DNA from 3 places in the Psychrobacillus sp. INOP01 genome. Region 3 is predicted to be linked to each of the others. Evidence: riboswitches for the same ligand, from Rfam matches in the RefSeq annotation. Region 3 holds a riboswitch; each other region holds the start of a gene.
The links. Region 3 has a riboswitch for lysine ahead of dapA (4-hydroxy-tetrahydrodipicolinate synthase). Riboswitches for the same ligand answer to the same signal wherever they lie in the genome.
Positions count from the first base shown of each region.

Region 1: linked by a shared signal. The riboswitch ahead of KD050_RS04415 (Na+/H+ antiporter NhaC family protein) and the one ahead of dapA (4-hydroxy-tetrahydrodipicolinate synthase) in region 3 are both predicted to bind lysine.
Region 2: linked by a shared signal. The riboswitch ahead of KD050_RS10550 (transporter substrate-binding domain-containing protein) and the one ahead of dapA (4-hydroxy-tetrahydrodipicolinate synthase) in region 3 are both predicted to bind lysine.

Region 1 covers NZ_CP073315.1:859,898-863,186, reverse strand. The annotation lists gene KD050_RS04425 (bifunctional metallophosphatase/5'-nucleotidase) at 1-831, shown strand, start outside; gene yunB (sporulation protein YunB) at 874-1,644, shown strand; lysine riboswitch at 1,693-1,875, shown strand; gene KD050_RS04415 (Na+/H+ antiporter NhaC family protein) at 1,955-3,289, shown strand, end outside.
Region 2 covers NZ_CP073315.1:2,072,638-2,075,926, reverse strand. The annotation lists gene KD050_RS10555 (purine-cytosine permease family protein) at 1-605, opposite strand, end outside; lysine riboswitch at 797-980, shown strand; gene KD050_RS10550 (transporter substrate-binding domain-containing protein) at 1,108-1,959, shown strand; gene KD050_RS10545 (amino acid ABC transporter permease) at 2,022-2,783, shown strand; gene KD050_RS10540 (amino acid ABC transporter ATP-binding protein) at 2,802-3,289, shown strand, end outside.
Region 3 covers NZ_CP073315.1:1,310,758-1,314,046, forward strand. The annotation lists gene KD050_RS06675 (DHH family phosphoesterase) at 155-1,342, opposite strand; lysine riboswitch at 1,525-1,704, shown strand; gene dapA (4-hydroxy-tetrahydrodipicolinate synthase) at 1,968-2,855, shown strand; gene KD050_RS06685 (YehS family protein) at 3,279-3,289, opposite strand, start outside.

The sequences.
Region 1 (3,289 bases), 450 kb from region 3:
TCGCAAGACGAAATAATTTCGTTGGAAATTCCTCAGGTTGATTTGATTTTGGGATCGCACACACATCACGCATTTGAAGAAGGTAAGGTAATTGGGAATACGTTGCAAGCTGCTACAGGTAAATTCGGTATGAATATTGGTCTTGTGACATTGGAATTTGATCATGTAGCAAGAGCAATCCAATCGAAGAGGGCAATATTATTTCGTACAGAAACACTGCCAGTTCCAATGAACGCAAGTGATTCACAGTTAGCATGGGAAAATGAAGGAATAGCTGAAATGTCTAGTATTGCTTTTTATAACCCTTCTATATTGAAGAAGGAATGGTTTAAGGAATCGGATTTATCTCATTTCTTCGGAAAAGCCCTTCTAGCCTTTACGAATGCAAACTGTGCAATGTTCCCAGCAGGAATTTTTTTAAAGGACCTTCAGCAGGGGCCGATTACTGCGAGAGATTTACATCAATGTTTGCCACACCCAATTAATCCATGTGTCATTACATTAACTGGCACAGAGCTACTCGAAGTCATTCGTACAGCGAAAAATGAAAAATGGCCAAAGCTTGAAGTAAAAGGGTTAGGGTTCAGAGGTAACTATCTAGGAGCAATATTATATGAACAACTTCAAGAACTAGAAGATGGTACAGTATTAGTCAATGAAACACAGCTTGAATTTGAAGAAATATATACACTGGCAACTTTAGATATGTTTACATTCGGTTACTTTTTTCCTTCATTAAAATTTGCACCAAAACAATATTTTATGCCAGAAATGATTCGAGATATCGTGAAATGGTATGGACAGTATGAAAAAAATGAATATAAGTCATGAAAATCCCTCTCCTTACATAAGTAGTAATTAGGGGGATTGTTTTTGTTCTATAGAAAGAAGAAAAAACGATTTGCTTTCTTTACTAGTCAGCGTAAATTAGCCATTTTTTTAATCTGTTTTATGTTATCAGTTGGAGGTCTCATCTATTATATTAATAAGCAGTTGACTGCAACCTACTTGGAATATGCAGAAGTTCAAACAACTAAAATAGCATCCATGGTAATTAATAAAGCTATTAACTCAAGAATTTCCAATACGCTCGATGTAAATGACATAATCGAAGAGGTACCATCAGATAGTACTACAATGGTAACTACTCGATTTAATACAGAAATAATAAATCGTATACTATCTGATACAAATCAGCTGGTTCAGTCTCATTTGGAGCAAGCTGAGCAGGGGAACTTTTCAAGTCTACCTTATTTAGATGACATCGAGTACGATAAACAAACGATGGAGGATCAGGGGGGAGTCGTATTTTTCGTTCCAATGGGGCAAGCGACGAATATACCCATCATTGGTAACTTAGGTCCGAAAATCCCTATACGCTTTCACGTCATCGGAAATGTACAATCAAATGTAGTGCCTTCAATTACTAAATTTGGTATAAATAATGCTTATGTTGAAGTCAATATCCACATTAAGGTAAATGTACAAATAATCGTTCCTCTAGCAAGTAAAATGAGTACGGTTGAACAGAGTATACCTGTTGCTATGGGAATCGTGCAAGGCCAAGTTCCTTATATATATACAGGTGGCGATGGGGACGCTGCTCCATCAATAGAGGTACCACTACCATTACCTGAAAAATAAAAAACCTTTAAAACATAGCATTTACTGCTATACTAGGAGAAACAAATAGAAATAGGTAGAGGCTGCAGAACTTAAGAGTAGTTTACAGGAGAATGACAACTGTGATTGTAAACGGAAGGAAGTTTTGCCGAAATTAGATGCTGATCGTCGAGACAAATCTAGTTGGGGTTATTTTGAACAAAAATAACACTGTCATTTATACAAAAGTATAAATGGAGAGCTACAGAGTAGAAAATTTATGCTTAAAATTTTTACTAAAAGCCAACCTATATGATATTAGGTTGGCTTTTTTATTTAGGAGGAAATTGTTTTGGAAAATACGATATTTTCGATTTTGCCGCCACTACTGGCGATTGTAATGGTGCTTGTGACGAAGAGAGTTTTATTATCATTGGGGGTCGGAATCGTTTCGGCAGCTTTATTAGTAGAAAGCTTTTCGCCAATTGATTCATTAATCATTCTTTGGGATTCCTTTATCACGTCGTTTTGGGATAATGGATTGAATATGTATAATATTTATATATTATCTTTTATATTGCTGCTCGGAGTAATTACCGCGATTGTCAGCTTATCTGGAGGAAGTACAGCTTTTGCAGCATGGGCAGTTAAGCGTATTAAAACAAATCGGGGATCAAAGCTATTAACAGCCTTTTTAGGAATTATTATTTTTGTAGACGATTATTTTAATGCGCTTGCTGTCGGACAAATTGCTCGACCAATTACAGATTCTCATCGAGTATCTCGTGCAAAGCTAGCTTATTTTATCGACTCTACATCAGCACCTGTTTGTGTAGTTTCTCCAGTTTCTAGCTGGGGCGCATTTTTAATAAGTCAGCTGGGTGTTATTTTTGCTACTCATGCAGTAACAGACTATACACCACTTGAGGCGTTTATGTTAATGGCACCGATGAATTTCTATGTAATTGCTGCGCTTGCAATGGTATTTTTTACTGCATGGACAGACAACGACTTAGGCGAGATGAAGAAACATGAAACTCTTGCAAAAGAAACGGGTGTTCTTTTTGATCCAAATAAATCAAATCCAGGTGATTTACAAGGTAATTTCCCGGAAAATAATTTTGGTAAAGTGAATGATTTAATCCTACCAATTGTATCGTTAATTGCTGTAACTCTATTTGCGATGTTTTGGACAGGCTACCAAGCTTCAGGAAAAGTAATGAACTTATTTGTTATTTTTGAGAACACAGACGTTCCATTCTCTCTATTTTTAGGTGGGCTGGTATCGAGTATTTTAGCTATATTATTGTATACTCGTCAATTCAAGAAAAACACAGAGGCAAATATAGGGTTAATAGGGAAAGCAGTTATTTCAGGTATAAATTCAATGTTACCGGCTATTTGTATTTTAATATTTGCTTGGTCTCTTTCGTTTTTAATAACAGCACTAGGAACTGGTGAGTTTTTAGCTAAGCTTGTTACAGAAAATAATATTCCGGTAGGGATAATACCAGTCTTACTTTTTGTTTTAACAGCTTTTATGGCTTTCGCAACTGGATCGTCATGGGGATCCTTTGGGATTTTACTACCAATTGGAGCAAGCATCATTATGGTAGTAGAGCCGGAATTATTACTTCCAGTTTTAGCGGCAGTTTTAGCAGGTGCAGTTTTTGGTGATCATTGTTCC
Region 2 (3,289 bases), 760 kb from region 3:
AGATAAGTCCAAAATGGTCCTTCAAATACAGGAGGCTCATAAAACGATATAACAATTGCTGTTATTAAGAAAATAACAAATATAGGTAAAGACCATCTTTGTATTCTATCTAGCTGTTTGATTCCAAACCAATTTAAAGGTATAACGATAAACCCGAAGAAAATGATTAGCGCCCATTCGTGTAGGGAGGGGAAGAAGGTGTGAACCGCGGAAACTAAAATGAGACCTTCAAATGCACAATACATAATAAAGTTTGTCGCGTAGAGGAAGGACGTTAAGGAAGCACCTATATAGCCAAAACCTCCTCCTCTGGATAATAAATTGACATTCATACCAGATTTTGCAGATAAGTAAGCAATAAAGGTTCCTAGTATACCGGCAACTATTATTGCGTAAATGGAGGAGATAATAGCATTAAGTGCCCCAAATTGAAGAGCCATTACGCTCCCCATTTGAAAGTAAAAAATGGCAGTGGCTATTCCTAATGTAATATTGGTTATACTTAACCAACCCATATTTCTTTGGCTACGGGGTACCTTCTCTAATGAATAATCTTTGTCTATCTCTTCAGTTACTTTGTGATCTGTAAGCTGGACAGATCCCATAATATCAACTCCTATTAAAAAAAATAATTATCAATGTGAAAAGACGCAATAATAATTAAATTTTCTTTATTTTTATATTGCCACTGATCATTATAACATATACTTAGCTAAATAATAATTCTGAAGCAGTTGACAGGATTATACGTGTATTGTAAACTATGAAACATAATTGAATACGACCTCACTTAGTATAGTGAGGTAGAGGCGCGATATTTAACAGTCCTTAGTGGAGTTTGAGAAGCTATGATACTAGGGAGAAGGAAATGTCGCCGAAGTTTGTAATATTGCTCGGTATTACTTGCTGGGTCTGCAGTTAATAATTGCAGGACTGTCCACTATAAACATCCCAGTTTATAATGGTGTGCTATCTCATTTAGGGAAAAGTAGAGGATTTAGGGCAACTATACATATTGCGACCTGAGTTCATCTCAGGTCTTTTTTTGTACAAGTTGTCTTTTTTTATAGGAACGAACATACATTATTAAAAAAGGGAGTAATTAGAATGAAAAAGAGATTAGTACTTTTAACGATATTCGCAAGCTTATTATTGTTAATAGCAGCTTGTGGAACAGACACTACAGAAACTTCAGGATCTTCATCGGATGATTCTAAAGGAGCAGCAGATACATTTACAGTAGGTTTAGAAGCTGGTTATGCACCTTTTAACTGGACACAGCTAGATGATTCCAATGGTGGAGTGAAGATTGCTGGAAACGCAGAATATGCCGGTGGATATGATGTAGAAATTGCTAAACGCATTGCAGATGGTTTAGGAAAAGAGCTAGTGATCGTCAAAACAGAATGGGATGGACTTGTACCATCATTACAATCAGATAAAATTGATGCAATTATAGCGGGAATGTCTCCTACAAAAGAGCGTAAAGAAACAATCGACTTTTCAGAAAACTATTATACATCCAACTTTGTTATGGTTGTAAAAAAAGGTGGTCCTTTTGAAGGGGCTACTTCTATTCAAGATTTTAGTGGTGCTAAAATTACGGGTCAGCTGAATACTTCACATTATGGTGTAATCGATCAAATTAAAGATGTGAAAAAACAACCAGCCTCTGATAATTTCTCCGCAATGCGTGTAGCTTTGGAATCTGGAGTTATTGATGGCTATGTATCTGAGCGCCCAGAAGGGATTAGTGCTTCTTCTGCAAATAAAAACTTCGCAATGGTTGAATTTACGGAAGGATTTAAAGCAAAAGAAGAGGATACAGCAGTGGCTGTAGGTTTGAAAAAAGATAGTGATTTAACTGAGGCAATCAACAAAATTTTAGCGGAAATTTCTGAAGAAGAGCGACAAGAAATAATGGATGCTGCTATTAATAACCAACCAGCGGCAGAATAAGGATGAAGTGATACCGGCTGCATCTTTTTGCAGTCGGTTTTTATTTGGAAGGAGGGAAATGTATGAGCATAGAATATATTATTTCGATGATTACAAGTAACTGGCCGATGTTCCTTCGTGGAGCAGGAATGACACTATTAATCTCCATAATTGGGACGATTATTGGAGCAGTTATTGGTTTACTGGCAGGGGTTATTCGTACAATTCCTACGCCTGAAAGAAAACTAAAACGTATTGTATTAAAAATAGTTAATCTGATACTTTCTGTATATATTGAATTTTTCAGAGGAACACCAATGATTGTACAAGCAATGGTGATATTCTATGGGTCTGCGCTAGCCTTTGGAATAGATATGGACCGCACAATGGCAGCGATATTCATCGTTTCGATTAACACGGGAGCTTATATGGCAGAAATTGTGCGGGGTGGTGTCATTTCGATTGATAAAGGACAATTCGAGGCTGCACAAGCAATTGGTATGAATCACGTTCAAACAATGTGGAGTGTTGTTTTACCTCAAGTAATCCGAAATATTTTGCCAGCAACAGGCAATCAATTTATCATAAATATTAAAGATACATCGGTATTAAACGTGATCGGTGTCACGGAACTATATTTTCAAGCGAAAACAGTTGCAGGTATAAGCTTTAAGTACTTTGAACCGTTCTTTATAGCATGTATTTTGTATTTCGTTATGACGTTTACTGTAACATTAATATTACGTTATATAGAAAGAAAATTAGATGGACCTGAAAACTACAGCATGATTGGGCAGCCACCACCACAACTTATGTTAACCAAAAATAATACTAATTTAGATTAAACGAAGGAGGAAAAATCTATGGAAAATGTCATCGAAGTTCAACATTTAAGTAAATCCTTCGGAAATCATGAGGTTCTAAGAGATATAGATTTTTCGGTGAACAAGGGAGAAGTTGTTTGCATCATTGGTTCCTCTGGATCAGGGAAGTCCACTTTACTTCGTTGTATAAACTTGTTAGAAAAGCCCAGTGGCGGGCAAATCATTTATAACGGAGAGAATATTTTAGATGAAAAACATGATATCCATGCCTACCGAACAAAGCTAGGAATGGTTTTCCAACAATTTAACTTATTCAACAACCATAATGTGTTGAATAACTGTATGGTCGGTCAAGTAAAAGTGTTAAAACGCTCTAAAGAAGATGCCGAAAAAATTGCGTTAAAATACTTAAAAGTAGTCGGTATGGATCATTATGTAAATGCCAAACCAAAGCAATTATCAGGTGGACAAAAGCAACGTGTTGCGATAGCGAGAGCACTTTCTATGGAACCGGATGTCATGTTATT
Region 3 (3,289 bases):
TTTTGGTTCAATATTCCGTTCCGCAAGTAAACCTAGATTAAAATTAAGTAAAGTCATTACGCAAGTATTCGAAAAATGACCGAAAGTAATTGGTCCAAAAGGCAATTACTTTCTGCTCAGAATTCAAAATTGCTCCGTCATGACCAAAAAATTATTATGAATTTTCTCTATTTTTCACTTCACTCATTAAGTAATCGACAAACAGATCATCTCTTACCAAAGCTGCCTCATAGTTTCTTTTCAAGAACCGCTCGCCTTCTTCAAAACTAGTAAAGGTTTGTTCTATTTCTGTTTTATTTTTTTCAAGGATCCAATCCTGATTATTTTTAGAATACAAAATGAAAGTATCATTATTTCTATTCTTATAAAAAGAACCGAAAGATGATTTTTTCAAATTATATTGATTTCTTTTTGCATCTTCTGGTATTGGAGACAGATGGAAAGTGTCCAACACAAATAATTTATAAGCTTCCTCTGTTAAAGTACAGCCAGATGCTTTTTGATGACCTCCACCGCCGAACTGACCAGCAACTTCAGATACATCAATATGGTCATAAATCGTACGAAGGGAGATTCTTTTTCCTCCCATTATCACTATTGCTATATAGTCGAGATGTGGATATTCTTTTCCTAGTTCATTGCCCAGCTCTGAATGATACGTTTCAGCATACACGATACCAGCTAAAAGTTCTCCTACATTTGCCTGTACAATCTCTCTTTTCTTCCGACGAATATACCGGTCAATCTTGTCTTCTTCCATGTTCAATATTTTCTTTTCAAATTCATCAAAATCGAAATGGTCACTTATGCGAAGTCGATCCATCATTTTTCCTTCAAATTCTTCAATAGATACTAAATAGAAAAGTGAGTTAAGGGAATGAGCTTGTTGGTTCCCGTTCTTCTCCCACTCCCACGTATCATACTGCCTTACTAGCTCTACAAATTCCGTTAGTGCAGCAGTTGGTTCCAACAGTTTATTTGTTACAAGATATTCATATAACAATGAAGTAGCAGAAGTTAATTTACCTTCTTGATCTTCTACTAAAATATATCCCCACTCATAATCATTAAAATGCAAAGCCGATTTATGATGATCAATTAGTTGGACCTTCCCTTTTGCATTGTAAAAATCATTAAGTCTTTTTTCATTATCCTCGTTTGGACTCAAATCAGTTACAAATAAAAACGTATCTGGCTCATCATTTTCTAAAAAATATTCAATCTCTCGATTAAGGGATGAAATCGAATTGTAACGCACTTTCACTTGCTCTCCAAAAGCTAGCTTTGCTAAAATACCACATCCGACTCCATCTAAATCATTATGAGACAATAATTTATACATCCTTTTCACCTCTAGTATAGTATGGGTTTTGCTTGTGAAACTTATTAGTTTTCATCAAAAATATAGTTTATCATGCCATAAAAATAAGTTAATATTTATTTTACAGGTAAACTCTTGCAAAAGTATTAAAAAGCATGTATTATTTTAATAATTAAATATTCTCTTATTTCAAGCACATTTGAAGTAAGGATAGAGGCGCGAAGACCATCAGTACACATTCGGAGGATAATGAGATCCTATGACAATTGTGGAAAGGGGAATTTGCCGAAGTTGAAAGAATCTCATTTTTCTTGAAGCTGGTTCAGCTGTTGAATAAACACTGAATTGTCATATAGGAGACTATATGGAGGGCTATCTTACGCACAGAAATATTACTTTATTTCTACTGCAACAACGAGCCCTCGTTGTTGCTTTTTTGCGTCTAATTAACTTGAGTAAGCAAGTTTCAAGTTAAGCCTCTGGCGGAATTCTTAGATTTTGAAGGGAATTTTTAAAGGCTACCTGACTTGCATCACGCAGGCCTGAGCACACTTCAAAATCTAGACGCAATTATCGCCGAGGCATAATTGATAACTGCCCTTCTCCCTGAATTTTTAATAATAAAACTATAGGATGTGGAGAAGTTATGAATTTTGGACAAATATTAACGGCTATGGTGACTCCTTTTGATCGTAATGAAGAGATAGATTTTCCAGCCACACGAAATTTAATAAATTATTTAATTGCCAATGGAACAGAAGGGTTAGTCGTATCTGGTACAACTGGAGAATCTCCTACGTTAACAGAAGAAGAAAAAGTCCAGCTGTTTAAATTTACAGTGGAAGTTGTGAATGGTAGAGTCCCAGTAATTGCTGGTACCGGCTCATATAACACTAAAGCATCCATCGATTTAACAAGACAAGCAGCTGATGCAGGTGTCGATGGTATTATGCTTGTAGTTCCGTATTATAACAAGCCTTCACAAGAAGGTTTATACCAACACTTCAAAACTATTGCTGCAGTTACATCATTGCCGACTATGCTATACAATATTCCAGGTCGTAGTGTCGTCAACATGTCAGTAGAAACTGTTATCCGACTTTCCGAAATTCCGAATATCGTTGCTATTAAAGAAGCTGGCGGGAATTTAGATACAATGTCTGAAATTATTAGTAATACACCTGAAGACTTTTCGCTATATAGTGGTGATGATGGGTTAACAATTCCGGTACTATCGATTGGTGGAACAGGAGTTATTTCAGTAGCATCACATGTTATTGGAAATGAAATGCAAGCTATGATAGCAAAGTTTAATAGTGGCAATGTAAGAGAAGCTGCTAAGGATCACCGCAGACTATTACCTGTCATGAAAGCACTATTTGCAGCACCAAATCCAACACCTGTAAAAACAGCATTAAATTTAAAAGGAATTCCTGTAGGTGGCGTTCGCTTACCTATGGTTCCTTTAAATGCGGAGGAACTCAGTGCTTTACAGAGTATATTAGCCGCACAGCTAGAAACTGTATCCTCATAAGAAAAGCAGGAGCACCCTTTAGGAAAAAACTGTTTTAAATCGATTTCTTAAGACTTTGAATAGACTTGTCGCTAAATTATGCTCTCTTTTCTCGGTAGTTTTAAGTGTTTATCTTTCCTAAATACAGCTTGTTTCACTGCATTTACTGAAACTAATTCTGTCACCTTGGCCATAGGCTGTGCTAAATCCTATTAATAAAGACTACTCTCTTGATTGATTGGAGTGGAAGGCGGCGACTCCAGCGGGATAAGCGAGAAAGTCGAGACCCCGCAGGGAGGAAGCGTAGCGCCGCCCGAGGAGGCTCGACCTCGCCCGCGGAAAGCGTCCGCCGGAAACGAAAATCAATAGTATTACTAGATAGATCTTATTCTCCAAAATAAAAGAGCGAACTCCAACTATCATTTGGATTCGCTCTTTTATAATTTAACTTCTAT